Formosa sp. Hel1_33_131: one gene and its partner. The protein of the gene in region 1 binds, or shares a complex with, the protein of each later gene. Links are inferred from orthologs where the notes say so. Each region holds a gene or a part of one and is shown on either strand. Other genes may lie near its edges. The genes, in order: pfkA and FORMB_RS03095.

The links.
Region 2: pfkA (region 1) and FORMB_RS03095 share a complex: the UniProt entries of both Bacillus subtilis proteins name them as parts of the possible RNA degradosome complex. The link is inferred for Formosa sp. Hel1_33_131 from one-to-one orthologs.

What each region holds. Positions count from the first base shown.
Region 1 is NZ_CP017260.1:2,309,580-2,320,441, reverse strand. What follows is about bases 5,862-8,713. They hold pfkA (6-phosphofructokinase), read right to left. Parts: upstream 7,855-8,713; coding sequence 6,868-7,854; downstream 5,862-6,867. Other genes in these bases: FORMB_RS10670 (translocation/assembly module TamB domain-containing protein), read right to left, coding at 8,015-8,713; gap (type I glyceraldehyde-3-phosphate dehydrogenase), read right to left, coding at 5,862-6,840. Also shown: FORMB_RS10705 (MlaD family protein), read right to left, coding at 1-438; FORMB_RS10700 (N-acetylmuramoyl-L-alanine amidase family protein), read right to left, coding at 495-1,601; FORMB_RS10695 (putative LPS assembly protein LptD), read left to right, coding at 1,783-4,413; FORMB_RS10690 (RidA family protein), read left to right, coding at 4,424-4,804; FORMB_RS10685 (N-acetylglucosamine kinase), read right to left, coding at 4,809-5,681; more of gap, read right to left, coding at 5,839-5,861; more of FORMB_RS10670, read right to left, coding at 8,714-10,862. UniProt on the Bacillus subtilis protein: Catalyzes the phosphorylation of D-fructose 6-phosphate to fructose 1,6-bisphosphate by ATP, the first committing step of glycolysis.
Region 2 is NZ_CP017260.1:693,089-701,621, forward strand. The notes cover bases 5,537-8,533. They hold FORMB_RS03095 (polyribonucleotide nucleotidyltransferase), read left to right. Parts: upstream 5,537-5,935; coding sequence 5,936-8,131; downstream 8,132-8,533. Other genes in these bases: rpsO (30S ribosomal protein S15), read left to right, coding at 5,537-5,787; FORMB_RS03100 (sigma-70 family RNA polymerase sigma factor), read left to right, coding at 8,270-8,533. Also shown: translocation and assembly module lipoprotein TamL, read left to right, coding at 103-2,616; fbaA (class II fructose-bisphosphate aldolase), read left to right, coding at 2,730-3,797; accD (acetyl-CoA carboxylase, carboxyltransferase subunit beta), read left to right, coding at 3,845-4,702; FORMB_RS03085 (hypothetical protein), read left to right, coding at 4,794-5,321; more of rpsO, read left to right, coding at 5,518-5,536. UniProt on the Bacillus subtilis protein: Involved in mRNA degradation. Catalyzes the phosphorolysis of single-stranded polyribonucleotides processively in the 3'- to 5'-direction. Necessary for competence development in Bacillus subtilis.

The DNA of each region.
Region 1 (10,862 bases):
CAATGGTGTCAACCGTTGATTGACCAAATCCGTGAGTCCTGGTTTTACATCAGAATTTAGAATGTCTCCAGATTCTATGGATGGTGCCCCATCAAATGCAGGAATGATTGCAATGGCTTTCCCACCAATAAGACCCGCTTCGTAAAGTTGAGCTGTACTGTTTTTTGAAAATTCGAAGTCACTGTCAATAAGCATATTAACGTTTAATTTTCCAGAGCGATCGTTTGTAAAATCTATCGATTGCACTTTCCCTATTTTATGACCATTAATGGTAACCGCAGCAGATGGCGCCAGTCCTTCAACATTGTCATAAATTGCAGTGATTTTTTTAGAGTTATCAAGTATGTTCTCACCTTTTAAATAGTAAAAAATAAATACAAAAAGTAATATTCCTGAGATGACTAAAATAGCCGTTTTAATTTCCTTAGATAATTTCAATATGATAGTTTTTTCTTCTTACAAATTTATGAATAATATTGAAATAATAGGGTCTATTATTCCGTAGATTTTAAGGCGGATTTAACTGCTATCTTTTTACCGTTTTTATAGGCTACAACATAAGCACTTTTATATCCTTTGGTAATTGCTTCATTTTTTAACATAAGAACTTCCTCATAACTTGAAGTATTGCCGTAAAAGTAACGGTAAACTTTTTTAGACTTGGTTCTTGAAATAGGGTTTAATCCTTTAAAATTATATGATTTGGTGACTAATTTTTTAGAGCCCGCCGCAATTTGAACTTTAAATATTATGGATGTATCTATAGATGTGGGAATTTTATCAGGTACATCTGTTGTCAACGGAGGTTCAACCATCTCCTCTACCGATATTGCTGTATTTAAATTAGATTTATAATCTACGATAGCATCCGATATGCTTTTTGAGATATTGTTATTTCCTACAACAGAGTTTAAATAATCTCCTTCACTTCTATTAGTTATAAAGCCTGTTTCAATTAAAACACTTGGCATATAAGTGTTGTGTAACACCCAAAAAACCGCTTGTTTAACGCCTCTGTTTTTACGTTTTAATCTATTGGTAAAGTTGTCTTGAATGTTACGAGCCAACAGAATACTTTGGTCCAAATAATCTTCTTGCATAAGCGTCAACCCGATGAGGGTTTCAGGGGAATTTGGATCAAAACCTTCATAGTTTGTTTCATAGTCATCTTCGTAGAAAATAACTTCATTTTCTTCCTTGGCAACTCTAAAGTTAGATTCGCTTCTACCAAGTCCCAAAACATAGGTTTCGGTACCATAGGCCTGAGAGTTGTGTGCGTTGCAATGCACGGAGACAAATAAATCAGCATCGGCTTTATTGGCAATCTTTGCGCGTTGCCTTAATTCTATAAAGACATCCGTTTTTCGAGTGTAGATGACTTTTACGTTTTTATATTTTTCTAAATTTTCACCTATTTTTAACACAATTTTTAAAGCAATATCCTTTTCTTTATACCCGAATTTAGTGGGTCTCCCCGGATCTTTACCTCCGTGGCCTGCGTCTAAAACAACGATAAAGGGTTTGTTATTTGTTTGTGAGTACCCTTTGAATATTCCAAAAAATAAAAGGAATACTAAAAAGAATTTTATTTGCTTATGCATGTTGATTAATTTGCCTGTGAATCGAATGGTTAAAATATAAAAATCAAAAAAAAATATCCGTAACTTTGGTTTTTCAAAAATCGAGTCATATAATACAAAAATACTCTTAAAAGCATTGAAAACAAGATTCTTTCAACTAGTTTTTTCTTTAAGTTTTACAGTGTTTACTAACAGTGTAGGCATGGCTCAGGATATTCCCAACCCAAAACCATCCACTGAAATTCCTGCTTCTAAGGAGTTGGAAGTGAAAAACGATTCGATTCCTACTCAGGAAGTAAAACGTATCGAAACAGATTCTATTGTCAATGACAGTCTCTCAAAACCAAAGAAATTATTGGAAGCGATTGTCACCTATAAAGCCAAAGACTATACTTCTGTCAATCAAAAAACACAACAAATATACCTTTACAACGAAGCTGAAATCCAATATAAAGACATGGATATCAAAGCGGGAGTGATTGTTATTGATTACGGAAAAGACATTGTGTATGCTGGACGTTTAAAAGATTCGATGGGGAATTATAGCCAACATCCTGTATTTAAACAAGGGAGTGATGTTGTGGAACCCGATTCAATTGCTTTTAATATGAAAACAAAAAAAGCACTGATTTGGAATTCAAAAACAGAACAACAAGGCGGACGTATTATTTCCAATTTGACCAAAAAAGAAAATGACTCTGTCTATTTTGTAAAGCGTGCTAAATTCACCACTTCAGAAAACGAAGAGAATCCAGAATATTATTTTTTATTGCGAAAAGCGAAAATTGTGCCTGGTAAAAAAGTAGTTACAGGACTTACCAATCTATTTATTGCAGATGTCCCCACTCCTATTGGATTGCCGTTTGCTTTTTTCCCACTGTCTCAAACACGAACTTCGGGGGTGTTATTTCCTTCATTTGGAGAGCAAAGCGATCGTGGTTATTTCCTTCAAAATGGAGGGTATTATTTTGCGATCAGTGATTATTTTGACCTTGCAGCACTTGGAGATTACTATACGAATGGGAGTTACGGAATTCGCCTTGAAAGTAATTATGCCGTGCGTTATAAATTTAGAGGTTCTCTAAGTTTTCGGTATGAAAATCTTATAAATAGCGAACGAGGATTTCCTGATTACTCAAAAAGCACCATCTATAATTTACGATGGAATCAAAGTCAAGATTCAAAGTCAAGTCCAAATTCACGGTTTTCGGCTTCTGTAAACTTAGGTTCTAGTACCTATTTTCAAGAATCTGTAAATCAGCTCAATTCTTCAAATTTTTTAAATAACTCTTTGTCGTCCTCTGTTTCCTATTCCAAAACATTTCAAGGAGAACCACAAGTAAATATAAGCTTGTCCGCAACCCACTCTCAAAACACAAATACGAAAGTCATCAATATGACCTTGCCAACATTTCAAGGAAGTATCGACAGAATTTACCCCTTTGCACCAAAAACTGGGAGTAAAAAAGGGGCGATTCATAATATTAATTTACAATACAGTGTGCGTGGAGAAAATAGTATTCAAACGACAGATTCTTTATTTTTAACAGGAGCAATGTTTGACGAAGCCAAAGCAGGGTTTCAACATTCTATTCCTTTGAGTACAAATTTTAAAGTTTTTAAACATTTTAGTATGAGCGCCAGCACTAATTACAAAGAAAACTGGACCTTCAATACAATCAATAAATCGTATGATACAGAAACCGAGGAAGTGGTCACAACTCCCTTAAAAGGGTTTGATGCTTTCAGAACGTATAATTTTAGCACTAGTATAGGAACCACCGTTTATGGAATGTTTGATTTTGGAAAAGATAAAAAAATACAGGCCATACGACATGTGATGCGGCCTTCAATTAGCTATAATATCAATCCCGCATTTGATCAATATTACGAAACTTATGAAGTCATAAGTGCCGATGGTGTGACGACTGATCAAGTCGATTACACACGTTTTGAAGGTTCCCTAGGTGGAACGCCTGGGAAAGTTTTTTCCAGCTCGGTTGGGTTATCACTTAATAATAATTTGGAAGCAAAGGTTCGTGACAGGGATACGACTGCCACAGATGCAAAAAAGGTGTTTTTATTGAATTCCTTAAATTTCTCTACAAATTATAATGTTGCAGGCGACTCATTGAACTGGAGCCCTGTAAGGGTCTCGGGGGGAACACAGCTATTGGATAATAAATTGAGTTTGAATTTTGGAGCAACTTTAGATCCGTATGCCTTAGATAATAACAACACTAAAATCAACACGTTCAATATTAACAACGGTGGTAGTTTATTCCGCTTATCCAGTGCAAACATGACCATGAGCTATAGTTTGTCTAGTGATTCTTTTGAAGGAGATGATTCCAACAATGATGCGGCAGCTAGAGATGAATCTATTCGAAGTGGCGGACGTGCGGATGATATGTTTGGTAAATCGCAAGATTTTGCAGCCCAACAGATAAATAACAGGGATACCTCCGAAGAGGTAGGACCAACGGATCTTTACAATTACAAACTCCCTTGGAGTTTACGACTTGCCTATGCTGTTAACTACAGCAATACGAGGCGTCAGAGTGAGATTTCATCGCATTCGTTGATGTTTTCAGGAGATATAGAACTGTCGCCACGATGGAGTATCGGAGCGTCTTCTGGATATGACCTTAAGGATAAAGGTTTTACATATACACAGTTGCGTTTTGAACGGGATTTAGAAAGCTGGCGAATGAATTTTTCTTGGATTCCATTTAGCAATCGAAGTTCTTGGAATTTCTTTATTGGAATTAGATCCAGCATATTGAAAGATATCAAATACGAAAAGCGAAAACAACCTGATAAGCAATTGTAAATAAAGACACATGAAAACGATTATAACTACAGACAAAGCACCGCAGCCTATTGGCCCTTACAGTCAAGCTGTTTTAGTGGGGAACACTTTATATACTTCAGGGCAAATTGCATTGCATCCAGAAACGGGAGAATTGGTAATGGATTCAATTGAGGTAGAAACCACGCAGGTTATGAAAAACCTAAAAGCAGTTTTGGAAGCCGCAAATATGACTTTTGAAAATGTCATTAAGGCGTCTATATTTATATCTGATATGAATTCTTTCGGAGCGATAAATGCCGTTTATGCACAGTATTTTAATGAGGCTACTGCTCCTGCCAGAGAAACTGTGGAAGTGGCAAACTTACCGAAGTTTGTGAATGTAGAAATTAGTGTGATTGCTATAAAATAATTACCTAAGAGCTTTTGGCAATTTCTGCATGGTAACTCACCAAGCCTTCAATTGGACGTCTTTCAAAATTACCGACAGTAAATCCGTATTCTTGAGCCACTGCTTTGATTTCGTCTTTAGTAAAATAAGCAATCGAACCTGCAAAGTGAACAGGAACTGTTTTGATTTCTTCCGCGTATTGTAGAATCATGTTTTCTACAAATTCACGAAGCCCTTGCTTGATAACCTTTTGGATATAATCAGATTCTTTATTAAGAATCATAAATTCAGCAAACGTTGCTAAATAAGCATTAGGATTCGGTTTTTTGTAAAGGTTATTTTTAATTACATCTTCATTGACATTGTAACGTGTTTTGAAGACGAGCTTCAAATCGTGTGGCATGTGATTAAAATAATAATCTCTTAACAGTTTTCTTCCAAAATAATTACCCGAAGCATCGTCCATTATTGAATATCCAAGTGATGTGACTCTTTGATCAACTTTTTCACCATCGTAATAGGTGCAGTTAGAACCTGTTCCTAAAATACAAACCACTGCGGGACGGTGTGCCACACCAACAGTTGCATAAATAGCGGCATAGGTATCTTCTTCTACCACAACTTCAGCATTTAAAAAAATAGACTCTAATACATCTTTAAGCATCTTGCTTGGTTTTTCAGTACCACAGCCAGCGCCATAAAAATAGATGTGAGAAACTTTTAATTTATTTTCATAAATTATAGCGTTTGCCTTGATGACATTAAATGCATCTGTATCAGAAATAATGGCTGGATTTAAACCTTTGGTACGTTGCTTTTCAAAAAGAGGGGCGCCAGTTTCTGAGTCTATTGCAATCCAATCACATTTTGTAGAACCACTGTCTATTATAAAAATCATATTCTAAATATTAAAAAAAAGAGGATGTCTAAAAAGACTTTGTTTTGTCAATCTGAACTTGTTTCAGATTCTGAAATAAAACTGCCTACCGTCAGGCAGGTTCAGAATGACAGATTTCCTACTCTTCGGACATCCTCTTTTTTAGAAATTATGTAAATTATAGTACGCTAATATAATGTGCTAAATCTACTAGTTTAGCAGAGTAACCATATTCATTATCGTACCAAGAGATCAATTTAACGAAGTTGTCATTCAATCCCATACTTGCATTGGCATCAAATGTACTTGTCTTTGTTTCCGATACAAAATCTTGAGATACTACACCTTCTTCAGTGTATCCTAAGATTCCATTTAATTCGTTTTCTGAAGCATGCTTGATCGCTGCTTTCACGTCTTCAAAAGAAGCACCTTTTTCTAAACGACATGTTAAATCAACAACCGATACATCTACCGTTGGAACTCTAAAAGCCATTCCTGTTAATTTACCGTTTAATTCTGGAATCACTTTTCCAACTGCTTTTGCAGCTCCTGTAGAAGCTGGTACAATATTGTTTAATGAAGCACGTCCAAGTCTATAATCTTTTCTAGACGGGCCATCTACTGTAAATTGAGTCGCCGTTGCTGCGTGAACAGTGGTCATCAATCCTTCTACAATTCCAAAGTTATCATTGATCACTTTAGCAAGTGGTGCTAAACAGTTGGTTGTACATGATGCGTTTGAAACGATCGTATGATCTGCTGTAATTTCTTTGTGGTTGACACCCATTACAAACATTGGTGCATCTGCAGATGGTGCAGAAATAGCCACTTTTTTAGCGCCAGCAGTAATATGCTTTTGAGCACCTTCTAAGTTTGTGAAAATCCCAGTACAGTCTAAAACAACGTCTGCTTGCACAGCATCCCATTTTAAATCTTCTGGATTGCGTTCAGCAGAGACACGAATTTCATTCCCGTTGACTACCAAATTTCCATTCTTCACTTCAATGGTTCCCTGAAACTGACCGTGTACAGAATCGTACTTAAGAAGATATGCTAAATGCTCTACATCTAACAAATCATTAATTCCAACGACTTGTACGTCAGATCTACCTGCAGCAATACGAAAAGCAATTCTTCCTATTCTACCAAATCCATTAATTCCAATTTTTACTTTTGACATTTTATTTCTATTTTAATTAATTCGTTATTAAATACTCATGATATCTGAAACTCTTAAAAGCTCAGCATCTATTGTTGAATGTCCTTTGACTGCTTTGTCAATAGGATATAATTCTAATTTATTGTTGACAGTCCCAACCATGTAATTGAATTTACCTTCCAATAAAGACTCCACGGCTTTGACGCCCATTCTACAGGCCAATACTCTATCGAAACAGGATGGTGACCCTCCACGTTGCATGTGCCCTAAAACAGACACACGAACGTCGTAACCTTCTAAATTTTCTTCAACATAATCTCTTAGTTCAAAAACATTTTTACCTGTTTTATCTCCTTCAGCAACCACAACTATACTAGACGATTTCCCTGTATGTCTACTTTTTTCTAAAGATTCTAAAAGACGATCCAGTCCTAAATCTTCCTCAGGGACCAAAATTTCTTCGGCTCCAGAACCAACTCCTGCATTTAAAGCAATATGACCCACATCGCGCCCCATAACCTCCACAAAAAACAAGCGTCTATGCGAACTGGCAGTGTCTCGAATTTTATCAATTGCTTCTACCGCAGTATTAAGTGCTGTATCGTATCCTAGTGTATAGTTGGTTCCAACAATATCGTTATCAATAGTACCCGGAATCCCTATAATAGGGAAGTTGAATTCTTCATTAAAAATCATACCACCCGTAAACGTTCCATCTCCACCAATTAATACCAAGGCATCAATTTGTTCTTTTTGAAGTTGGTCATACGCCTTTTTACGGCCTTCTTTTGTTCTGAATTCTTCAGAACGCGCAGACTTTAAAAAAGTACCTCCTTTGTTAATGATATGGTTTACACTTCGTGCATTTAAAGATTTAAAGTCACCTTCTATCATTCCTTCATAGCCTCTGTAAATCCCAACACATTCAATGTTGTGATAGGCACAGGCACGTGCAACAGATCGTATGGCTGCATTCATCCCAGGGGCATCGCCTCCGGAAGTTAATACACCAATTTTTTTTATCTGATTTTCCATAGTTGTAATGGTTTATGTTGTAAAATTAATAAACTTATAAGTTAAAAAAACGTAAGTAGGAGTCAATTTTCTTTTCTTCTTTAAATTCAAACGTTTTCGTTAATAACTATTTGATTTTAAAGCCAAAAAATTAATTATTAGTAGGTTTTGATGGGCTGATTTACTTGAAATCGATATAATTAGGAAGTCCTGAATCAGGCTCTTCTATGATATTTTCGGGTTTGGATTGTTTATTTTTATTTTTAAACAATTCCTCAAACAATTCCCTTAGGGTATCAAATTCAATATTATAAGAAATACCAACCCCTTGGGTATATCCAATTTGTTCTCCAAAATTTTGAATGCTGTTTTCTCTATTGAAAAATTTAAGAGACAGTGTACGATCTTCATTCAGTAAAACTTCTACCTCAAAATCACCTGCCACCGTGGTTTCACTCACACCACCAACGGGCACTCCAACCTTTCCGTTGATAAGTATATTATCACTCAACTTTGTAGAGATTGTGACCCCTACCCGACTGTCGGTTTCATACTCAGGAGTGGTTTCCCCTAAATCGACATCAATTCCTAATTTGACTTTATTATCATCATCCGAAAACAAATCGTTCAACATATTGGTCACACCATCTGAAACGAGCCCAAAAGCATCTTGTGAATCCAAAGTCAGTTCGCTTCTAAAAGACCCCGTTGCCAATAGCGATAAAGCCTGGAATTCACGTTTATCTTTATCGCGTAATCGATCGGCTAACTCACTATTTAAAGTGGAATTGATATTTGGAAATCGTATGTCAAAGTTTAAATCGGGTTGCTCTAATTCTCCTGTTAAATGAATTTCAACCTCTGTTGGAATGCTTTGATTAATTGGGTTATCTAATAATGTGGAAGGATTGACGCTAATGCCATCGTAAAGGGCTTTGATATTTATTTCGGCACTCAGAGGGTTCCCATTCCAAGCAAGTGTACCATCTTTCACCACTTTGAATTGTTTTTGTATAATTTGCCCAAATGCGAAGTTATAAATCCCTGAGAGCACAATAAAATCTCCAAACATTTGAAACTTCCCTTTCGTATTTATTTGTGCCAACATACTTCCATTTCCACGCCCCATAATGGAACTTCCCGTTTCTTTATCGAGTACAATTTCAATTTCGGCATTATCGTTTATATCCATATTAAACTCCATCTCAACTCCCGAAATATCATCCACTACTAAGGCTTGACCACTGTTTTGATTCGATTTTTCCTCAGGACTCAAAAAATGAATGTAGGATTTTTCTGCTAAAATTTCATTGTCACTTAAAGGGATTTTAAAGATCGTTCCTTCAGATGTAGTCACATTCGCTTCAATAAATAATTGGTCTGTAGGACCTGAAACATCAATCGTTCCATCTACAAAAGCAGTTCCATAATAGATCGATTCGTCTTGTAAATCCGTGTTTAGCACCAATAAACGGTCCGAATCTATATGAAGATCTAAAGCCCAATTTGAAAAATTAATATGACTGATGCTTCCATTTAGAGACGCTTGAGATTCATAGTCGACATCGAGCATTAACGCTTTATCAAAAATAAAACGTTGCTCCTTTAAATTAACAATTGTATTATTTTGAAAGCCATAATCTACATTCAGATATGGAATCGCTAGTCCTCCATTATTGAGTCTTAAGACCCCTTCAATTTGAGGTTTTTCTAGACGACCACTAACGTTTGCAATTCCCGAAACGTCGCCACGAATTTTAGTAATCACCCCATCTCCAAAAGGGTTTAAGGGATTTAAAATAAATTTATTAAAGTAGATGTCTAGATTGAGCTCTGAATTTTCTCCAGACACATCCAAAGAACCAACGACTGATAACGATTCCAAATCGCCCTCTTTTAAAGATACATTGACATCATAATTGGTCAACGATTGATTGCCTTGAATGTCCGCTTTGAAGGATCCTAAATTAAATTCATTAACTTCCAAATTATCAATAGTCAAACTAGATTTTGGTAGATAGACGCTTTCTAGTTGGCTTATGTTTAATTGCCCATTCAGATTACCCCCGAGTTTTAAATTTTTGATTGTAGGGGTTACTTTGGCTAAATCAACATTCGTGAAATCAAGATTGATATCCTTATTTTGACTCCCCTGAATAGCAGCATTTAAAAGAATGTCTTCATTGTCGTAAGACATGTTTATGTTATCGACAATAATCTCCTCAAAAGATCTGTCAAATATAATTTTGTTTTGCTTGTTTTGCGCCCCATTTATGAGCCACGGGGTCTTTTTAAAATTAGCATTCGACTTCTTGAGACCAACAACCGATTTATTGTTTTCATCAATGGTGTAGTACAGATTTAGATCAAAGGCATCTAACGAATTTTTACCGCCTTTAAACTCCGATTTAACATAGAGCGTATCATTTAAGGTTACATTAATCAAACTAAATTCTGATGCATTATAATAAGGAGTCGCCAGACTGTCAACCTCAATATAGGAATTAAACAAAGGGTTGTCATTGACGAGTTGTACTTCAATTTTGCTTGCAAAAAAATCTTCCAATCGGATGTTGGGGGATCTAAAAGTTAAGTTGAAATTTTTAGGGTCGCTTTCTACTCTACCCCTTGTAAACGTATTAGACCCTAATTTTAATTCCGGTGAAAAAATTTCAACAATTTTATTATAAATTTTAAAATTGAAATTAAAATACTGACCTTCTTTAACCTTGTAAGGTTTGTATTTGGTATAAATATCTCCGAGTGCATTTCGTAACAAATTAGGCAATTCGTTAATTATAAATTTTCCTTTTAGATTCCCTTGAACGATTTCTGGAGAATTGACTCTGATAGTTCTTTCGTTCTTATCTCCAAACTCCGAAGTGATCTCAAAATCTTTGAATGCATAACTGTCATGTTGATTTTGATAGAGCGCATTTTTAAACTTGATGGCGCCATACACATCGTCAATAGTTGTGCCTTTCATGTCCATTGTCATTTGTCCATTTAGAACAGAAAGACTGTCTCTT
Region 2 (8,533 bases), 1.6 Mb from region 1 along the record:
TAAAAAACGTACTTTTGATTATTATTAATTTAGACAGTAAAGCTAAATTTTATTTATTGATTGTTGAAGAAAACTCTGATAAAAATAATCGTTGTATTTGTAATGACTTGTTTTTTTACGGCATGTAATGTTGTAAAACGGGTTGAGGCTACCGATTATTTGTTGACTGAAAACAGTTTCTACATCAACGGTCAGAAGAAAAAATCAGAGGAACTCAACAATTTATCTTTTCAGAAAAAGAATGCTGCACTGCTTGGAATTCCCTTGCGATTGCATATTTATAATTTAGCACGCCCCCACAAAGATTCGCTCTTTGAGGCTTGGCTTCAAAAAAATCCCAAACGAAAACAACGTTTAATTTCTAAACTTTCAGAAAAACAACTCAATCAGTTAAAAACCTCATCGCTAGGGTTAAATCGATGGTTGAAAAATACGGGGGAAGCACCTATACTTTTAGATTCTTTAAAAATAAATAAAACGAAACTAAACTTAGAACGCTATTATTTTGCAAATGGGTGGTTTGACAGAACTGTTGATTTCAAAGTGGATACTGTCGGATTAAAAAGAGCTGCATTAAGGTTTGAGATCGAGACTGGAACCCCTTATGAAATTGGAGAAATTTCGGAACGGATTGACTCCCCAGTAATCGATACTTTATATGCGAATTTAAAATCAGGTTCTTATCTAAAAACAGGTGAGCAATTTAAAATATCAAATTTTGACAACGAACGAAGCCGTCTGACCACGGCATTTAGAAACTCAGGAGCTTACCATTTTGCAGAAGAATATATCCGCTACGAAAATGACACGATTGGAATAAAAAATAAGGTAAATGTTAAGATGAAAATTCAGGATCGGATTATTCGAAATGACGATTCCATTGTACGTGTGCCGTTTCAAACCTACCGAATTAAAGCTGTGAATATTTATACGGATGCTACTTTTGAAAACCGTTCAAAAACTGTTTCAGATTCTGTAAGTTACAACAACTATAATGTGTATGCTTATAAAAAATTAAAGTACAAACCTGAAGCGTTAACCGATGCCGTACTGATCACAAAAGGGAGTGTGTTTAAAGACTTGGACCGCGCACGCACCTATCGCTACCTGAACGAACTAAGAACGTTTAAATACCCTAACATTGAATATGTAGAAAACCCACAAGATACCACGCTGACTGCTAATATTTATTTAACCCCAAAGGAAAAGTACGGTTTAGGGTTTGATGTGAGTGTTTCACAAAGTAACATACAAAAAGTAGGACTATCCTTTACGACGGGCGTTGTCATTCGCAATATTTTTAAAGGAGCAGAAACCCTTCAAATTTCGGCATTGGGAGCTATTGGAGCATCAAAAGATGGTGCAAGTGCAGAGGATGGTTTTTTTGATATAAATGAGCTTGGAGCTGACATCAAAATAAATATTCCTCGTTTGTTTTTTCCGCTGAATACCGACAAAATTATTCCAAAATATATGTCTCCTAGTACACAAATTAGTACAGGATTTACAGGACAAACAAATATTGGTTTGGACAAACAAACTTTTAATAGTGTTTTTAGTTATAAGTGGTTTCCGTCGGAAAAAGTCACAAACACACTTGATTTAGTCAACTTACAATACGTGAGAAACCTGAATCCAACCAACTATTTTAGCGTGTATCAAAACTCCTTCAATCGGCTTCAATCCATTGCTCTTGAATCCTATACAACCCCAAACGAATTTTTGAGTACTAACAGCAATGGACAACAATCTTTAATTGAATCGCGCGCGGATGAATTTATCAATTTAGTGAATTCTGATCTTGCATATAAAACCTCCAACCCTAATGAATATCAAACGGTTCGGAACATTCAGGAACGAAAAAGCCGATTGGTTCAAGACAACTTTATTCTGGCAAGTAATTTTAATTATGTTCGAAACAGCCGAGAAAACCCTTTCGATACTGATTTCTCAATTTTTAGAGTAAAATTTGAACTCGCTGGAAATTTGCTTTATACCGCATCAAAATTATTGAATCTTGAAAACAATTCGGAAGGTGCATATAAAGTAAGTGGTGTTCCTTTTTCTCAGTATATTAAATCCGAAATAGACCATATTAAACTTTGGGATTTAGGCCGTAGTAATGTGTTGGCTTTACGCAGCTTTTTTGGAATCGCAATCCCCTTAGGAAATGCGACAAGCATCCCGTTTTCTAAAAGTTTTTTTGCAGGAGGTTCCAACGACAACAGAGCATGGACGGCTTATAATTTGGGCCCTGGAAGTTCTGACAATAACAATGAGTTTAACGAAGCAAATATGAAACTTGCTTTTAGCTTGGAGTACCGTTACAACTTATTTGGAAATCTGAATGGTGCCTTTTTTATGGATGCTGGAAACATTTGGAATGTCTTAGATGATGTCACAGACACCAAGGCTACTTTTGACAACCTTAAATCTTTAGAAGATATTGCGATAGGTGCAGGAATCGGATTGCGTTACGATTTTAGTTTTTTCATACTAAGGTTTGATACCGGCTTTAAAGCCTATGAACCTACTTTTGGAGATCAAAATCGTTGGTTAAATAACTTCAATTTTAGCAATGCCGTTTACAACATTGGGATCAATTATCCGTTTTAGAAATTCCAGATTAGCTATATCGTTTTCGTATAATAATCGGCTAATCACATCCAATAAACTTTCCGAAATTATTTAAAATCACTACTTTTACGGCTACAACAAAAACAATCAAAATGAGTCACAACATTAAACCAGGCGTTGCTACAGGACGCGAAGTTCAAGAGATTTTTAAACTTGCTAAAGAAAAAGGATTCGCCCTTCCAGCGGTGAATGTTATTGGCTCAAACACAATTAACGGTGTTCTTGAAACTGCAAAAGAATTAAATGCTCCCGTAATTATTCAGTTTTCTAATGGCGGTGGACAATTTAATGCCGGAAAAGGTCTTTCTAACGAAGGTCAAAAAGCAGCAATTGCAGGATCCATTGCAGGTGCTAAACACATCCATGAAATGGCGTTAGCTTATGGCGTTCCTGTCATTTTACACACGGATCACTGTTCGAAAAAATTATTACCTTGGATTGATGGTTTATTAGATGCGAGTGAAGTTCATTTTGCACAAACTGGCAAATCATTATACAGCTCTCACATGATTGATTTATCTGAAGAGCCGATTGAAGAAAATATCGAAATCTGTAAAACTTATTTAGAGCGCATGTCCAAAATGGGGATGACACTTGAAATTGAATTAGGAATTACAGGTGGTGAAGAGGATGGAGTTGACAACAGTGATGTTGATGTTTCAAAATTATATACTCAACCCGAAGAAGTTGCTTATGCTTATGAAGAGCTTAGTAAAGTGAGTGATCAGTTTACGATTGCGGCTGCTTTTGGAAATGTGCACGGTGTGTACAAGCCCGGTAATGTAAAATTAACTCCGAAAATTCTTAAGAATTCTCAAGAGCACATTACTGAAAAGTATGGTGTTTCAGAAAACCATATTGACTTCGTATTTCATGGTGGATCTGGATCAACTGTCGAAGAAATCAGAGAAGGAATTTCGTATGGTGTGATCAAAATGAATATCGATACAGATATGCAATACGCATTTATGACTGGAATTCGTGACGATTTCAAAGCAAACGAAGCTTATTTAGCAGCACAAATCGGAAATCCTGACGGTAGTGATGTTCCAAATAAAAAATATTATGACCCGAGACGTTGGTTACGTGAAGGTGAAAAAGCATTCATCGCTAGACTTAAAAAAGCATTTGAGGATTTAAATAATGTCGATACATTATAAAATTTGTGTAGTTTTGTACTTTAATTTTACCGTTTAGACACTAATATATGGCTTGGTTCAAAAGAAAAGACAAAGGAATTCAAACACCTACAGAGGCAAAACGTGACACACCCAAAGGGCTTTGGTACAAATCCCCTACTGGTAAAGTCATTGAGACGGACGAATTAGAAAGAAATTTCTACATCAGTCCAGAAGATGGTTACCACGTACGCATAGGAAGTAATGAATACTTTGAGATGCTTTTTGATGATAATACATTCAAAGAGTTGGATCCGAATATTACTTCCAAAGACCCTTTAAAGTTTGTAGATAACAAGGCTTATACAGATCGCCTGAAGGCTGCGCAAGCAAAAACAAACCTTAAAGATGCTGTACGAACGGCTGTTGGAAAATCCAAAGGGAAAGAGCTGGTCATCGCTTGTATGGACTTTAGTTTTATTGGAGGCTCAATGGGATCTGTTGTTGGAGAAAAAATTGCTCGTGCTGCGGATCATGCGCTTCACAACAATTTACCTTTCATGATTATTTCTAAATCTGGAGGTGCTCGAATGATGGAAGCTGCTTTATCGTTAATGCAACTGGCTAAAACTTCTGCGAAACTCGCACAACTCGCCGATGCGAATATTCCTTATATTTCTCTATGTACCGACCCCACTACTGGTGGAACGACGGCTTCATTTGCAATGTTAGGCGATATTAATATTAGCGAACCTGGAGCGCTCATTGGTTTTGCAGGCCCTCGTGTGGTTAGAGACACTACTGGTAAAGAATTGCCAGATGGATTTCAAACGGCCGAATTTGTAAAGGAACATGGATTTTTAGATTTCATCACTCCGCGTAGTGAACTAAAAAATAAAGTGAACCAGTACATTGATTTAATTTCAAATCAACCCCTTAGAGCTTAAGTAAACAAAGTATAAAAATCATAGATGCAATAATTATAATACCTTTGTTGCATCATTACTTTAAATATTATTAACCAAAATAACCAATACGATGAAAACTTTTACAAAAATTAGTATGTTACTGCTTGCAATGATTACAATTTTCTCTTGCAACAAATTAGATGAATTAACAGAGTTTGATATTACCCAAGATTTTTCCACAGCTGTTAATGTGAATGTTGTTGAAGATTCCGCTGGAGCTGCTCAAACTTGGTCGCAGTCCTCAACAATCAACCTAGCAACAAATGATGAAATTCAATCAAATTTAGATTTGATTCAAGATGTTAAGCTTAACTCTTTAACGTTTAAAGTTATTAATTTCACAGGCGTAGAAGGTGCGATTGCGACAGAAGCTTCTATAAGCTTTGGCGATACTGTAATTGCAGTTGCTGACATCACCCTTGAAGACAGTACGACTATTTACTCTATTGGAAGTTCTTCAGAACTAAATGCAATTGCAAACGATTTAAAAAACGCGACTCAAATTTCAGCAACGGTAAGCGGTACTGTGACAAGTACACCCGTACAATTTGATGTTTTCATATCTCTAGATGTGACGACCACTATTGATGTCTTGTAATTAGACGTTTTATCACAAGCATAAAAAACGAGCCTTTGGGTTCGTTTTTTTTGGATTAAAGTCACTAACTAAAGTCCATTGATGCACCGAAATAAAAAATAAAACGACAAGGCTTAAATAAGCGAAAATCACTATATTTGCAACTTAATTACGATAGACGTAGTTAACGCATAAAAATTATTTAAATAATATTGGAATGTATTTAACGAAAGAAGCTAAAGAGAAACTCTTTAAAAAACACGGAAAAGATGCCAAAGACACGGGATCTTCAGAAGGACAAATTGCACTATTCACAGAAAGAATCAATCACTTAACTGAGCATTTAAAACAAAATCGTAAAGATTACAACACAGAACGCTCATTAGTTAAACTAGTTGGAAAACGTCGCTCATTATTAGACTACTTAATGAAGTCAGATATCTTGAGATATCGTGCGATCGTCAAAGAATTAGGATTAAGAAAATAAGATTACAAACCACGCTTTATGCGTGGTTTTTTAAGTTTTAACACTTTTATAGTTCATAAATAATAGAAGAAGCTAATTAGAGTTTTTCATTGGTCACACCACACAACGACAACAACACAACACCAATGTTTAATTAGAACAAAAAATTATGATACCAAAAGTATTTAAAGAGGTCATTGACCTCGGCGATGGAAGAGAAATCTCTATCGAAACGGGCAAGCTCGCAAAGCAAGCCCACGGATCCGTAGTCGTACAAATGGGGAAAGCCATGTTGTTATGTACTGTGGTCTCAAACTACAAACAATCGGATGTCAACTTTTTACCTTTAACGGTAGATTATCGCGAAAAATTTGCAGCAGCAGGTCGTTATCCAGGTGGATTCTTCAAAAGAGAAGCACGCCCTAGTGATGGAGAAGTTTTAACGATGCGTTTAGTGGATCGTGTATTACGTCCATTATTCCCTAAAGATTACCACGCAGAAACACAAGTAATGATTCAGTTGATGTCTCATGACGAAGATGTGATGCCCGATGCTCTTGCAGGTTTAGCGGCATCTGCAGCCATTCAATTAAGTGATTTCCCATTCGAATGTCCAATTTCTGAAGTACGTGTTGCTCGTGTAAATGGTGAATTCGTAATCAACCCAAGCCGTGCACAATTGGTAGATTCTGATCTTGAAATGATGATCGGTGCCTCTGCAGATTCTGTGATGATGGTAGAAGGTGAAATGGATGAAGTTTCTGAAGAAGAAATGGCAGACGCTATTAAGTTTGCACATGAAGCTATTAAGATTCAAGTTGCTGCGCAAGTACGTCTTGCTGAAGCATTTGGAAAGAAAGAAGTTCGTGAATATGATACTGCTGAAGTCAATGAAGACTTAGAGCAACGTATTCATGCTTTAGCGTATGACAAATGTTATGCGATTGCTAAAAAAGGAACTTCAAAAGCAGAACGTAGCACTGCATTTGCTGAAGTTAAAGAAGATGTGAAAGCTTCTTTTACTGAAGAAGAAAATGAAGAATTTGGTCACTTGGTTAGCGGATACTACAGTAAAGCTGAAAAAGAAGCCGTACGTGAATTAACACTGAGTGAAGGTGTTCGTTTGGATGGACGTCAAACAGATGAAATTAGACCAATTTGGTGTGAGATCGATTACTTACCTTCTACACACGGTTCTGCAATCTTCACACGTGGAGAAACGCAAGCATTAGCAACAGTAACTCTTGGAACTTCCAGAGATTCAAACAAAATTGATATGCCTTCTTATGAAGGTGAAGAGAATTTTTATTTACACTACAACTTCCCTCCTTTCTGTACGGGTGAAGCAAGACCTTTAAGAGGAACTTCGCGTCGTGAAGTAGGACATGGAAATCTTGCACAAAGAGGCTTAAAAGGAATGATCCCTGCGGATTGTCCTTATACCGTTCGTGTGGTTTCTGAAGTATTAGAATCAAACGGATCGTCTTCTATGGCAACTGTTTGTGCAGGTACAATGGCATTGATGGATGCAGGGGTTAAAATTGCAAGACCAGTATCTGGAATCGCGATGGGATTAATTTCTGACGGCGACCGCTATGCTGTATTATCTGATATTTTAGGGGATGAAGATCACTTAGGAGATATGGATTTTAAAGTGACTGGTACTTCCGAAGGAATTACAGCCTGTCAAATGGATATTAAAATCAAAGGATTGCCTTACGAAATTCTTGTAAATGCTTTGAAACAAGCACGTGCAGGTCGTTTACATATTCTTGATAAAATAACAGAAACAATTGCTACTCCAGCGGAAGATGTGAAACCACACTCTCCAAAAATGGTAACAAGAGTGATTCCAAATGAATTTATTGGAGCACTTATTGGACCTGGTGGAAAAGTAATACAAGAACTTCAAAAAACAACAGGAACTACCATTGTAATCAATGAAGATCCTGTAACAGAAGAAGGAATTGTTGAAATTCTTGGAACAGATCAAGATGGTATTGATGCTGTTTTAACAAAAATTGATTCCTTGATGTTCAAACCAACTGTAGGAGAATCGTACCAAGTTAAAGTGATTAAAATGCTTGACTTTGGAGCGGTTGTAGAATATATGGATGCACCAGGAAACGAAGTGTTACTTCACGTAAGTGAGTTGGCATGGGAACGTACTGAAAACGTATCTGATGTTGTGAATATGGGTGATATTTTTGATGTGAAGTATTTTGGACAAGATCCAAGAACACGAAAAGAAAAAGTATCGCGTAAAGCTTTGTTAGAAAAACCAGAAGGGTATGTTGCAAGACCACCAAGAGATGATAAACGTTCTGGTGGACGTGACAATCGCGGACGTGATAACAGACGCTAATACACATTAAGTTTTAACTTAATCAAATCAAAAAACCGTTTTTAATTTAAAAACGGTTTTTTTTGTAACATTTAGTCTCTAATGCACGTATAACCTAATGATACACCCATTAACCAATTTAAAAACAAATCCTTTTAAATGAGACAGCTAAAAATTACCAAGCAGGTTACCAATAGAGAAACTGCGTCCCTAGATAAATACCTTCAAGAAATTGGAAAAGTTGATTTAATTACAGCCGATGAAGAAGTAGAATTGGCACAGCGTATTAAAGCGGGGGATCAAATTGCTTTGGAGAAATTAACCAAAGCCAACTTACGTTTCGTTGTATCGGTTGCCAAGCAATATCAAAATCAAGGTTTGACGCTTCCCGATTTAATTAATGAAGGAAATTTAGGATTGATC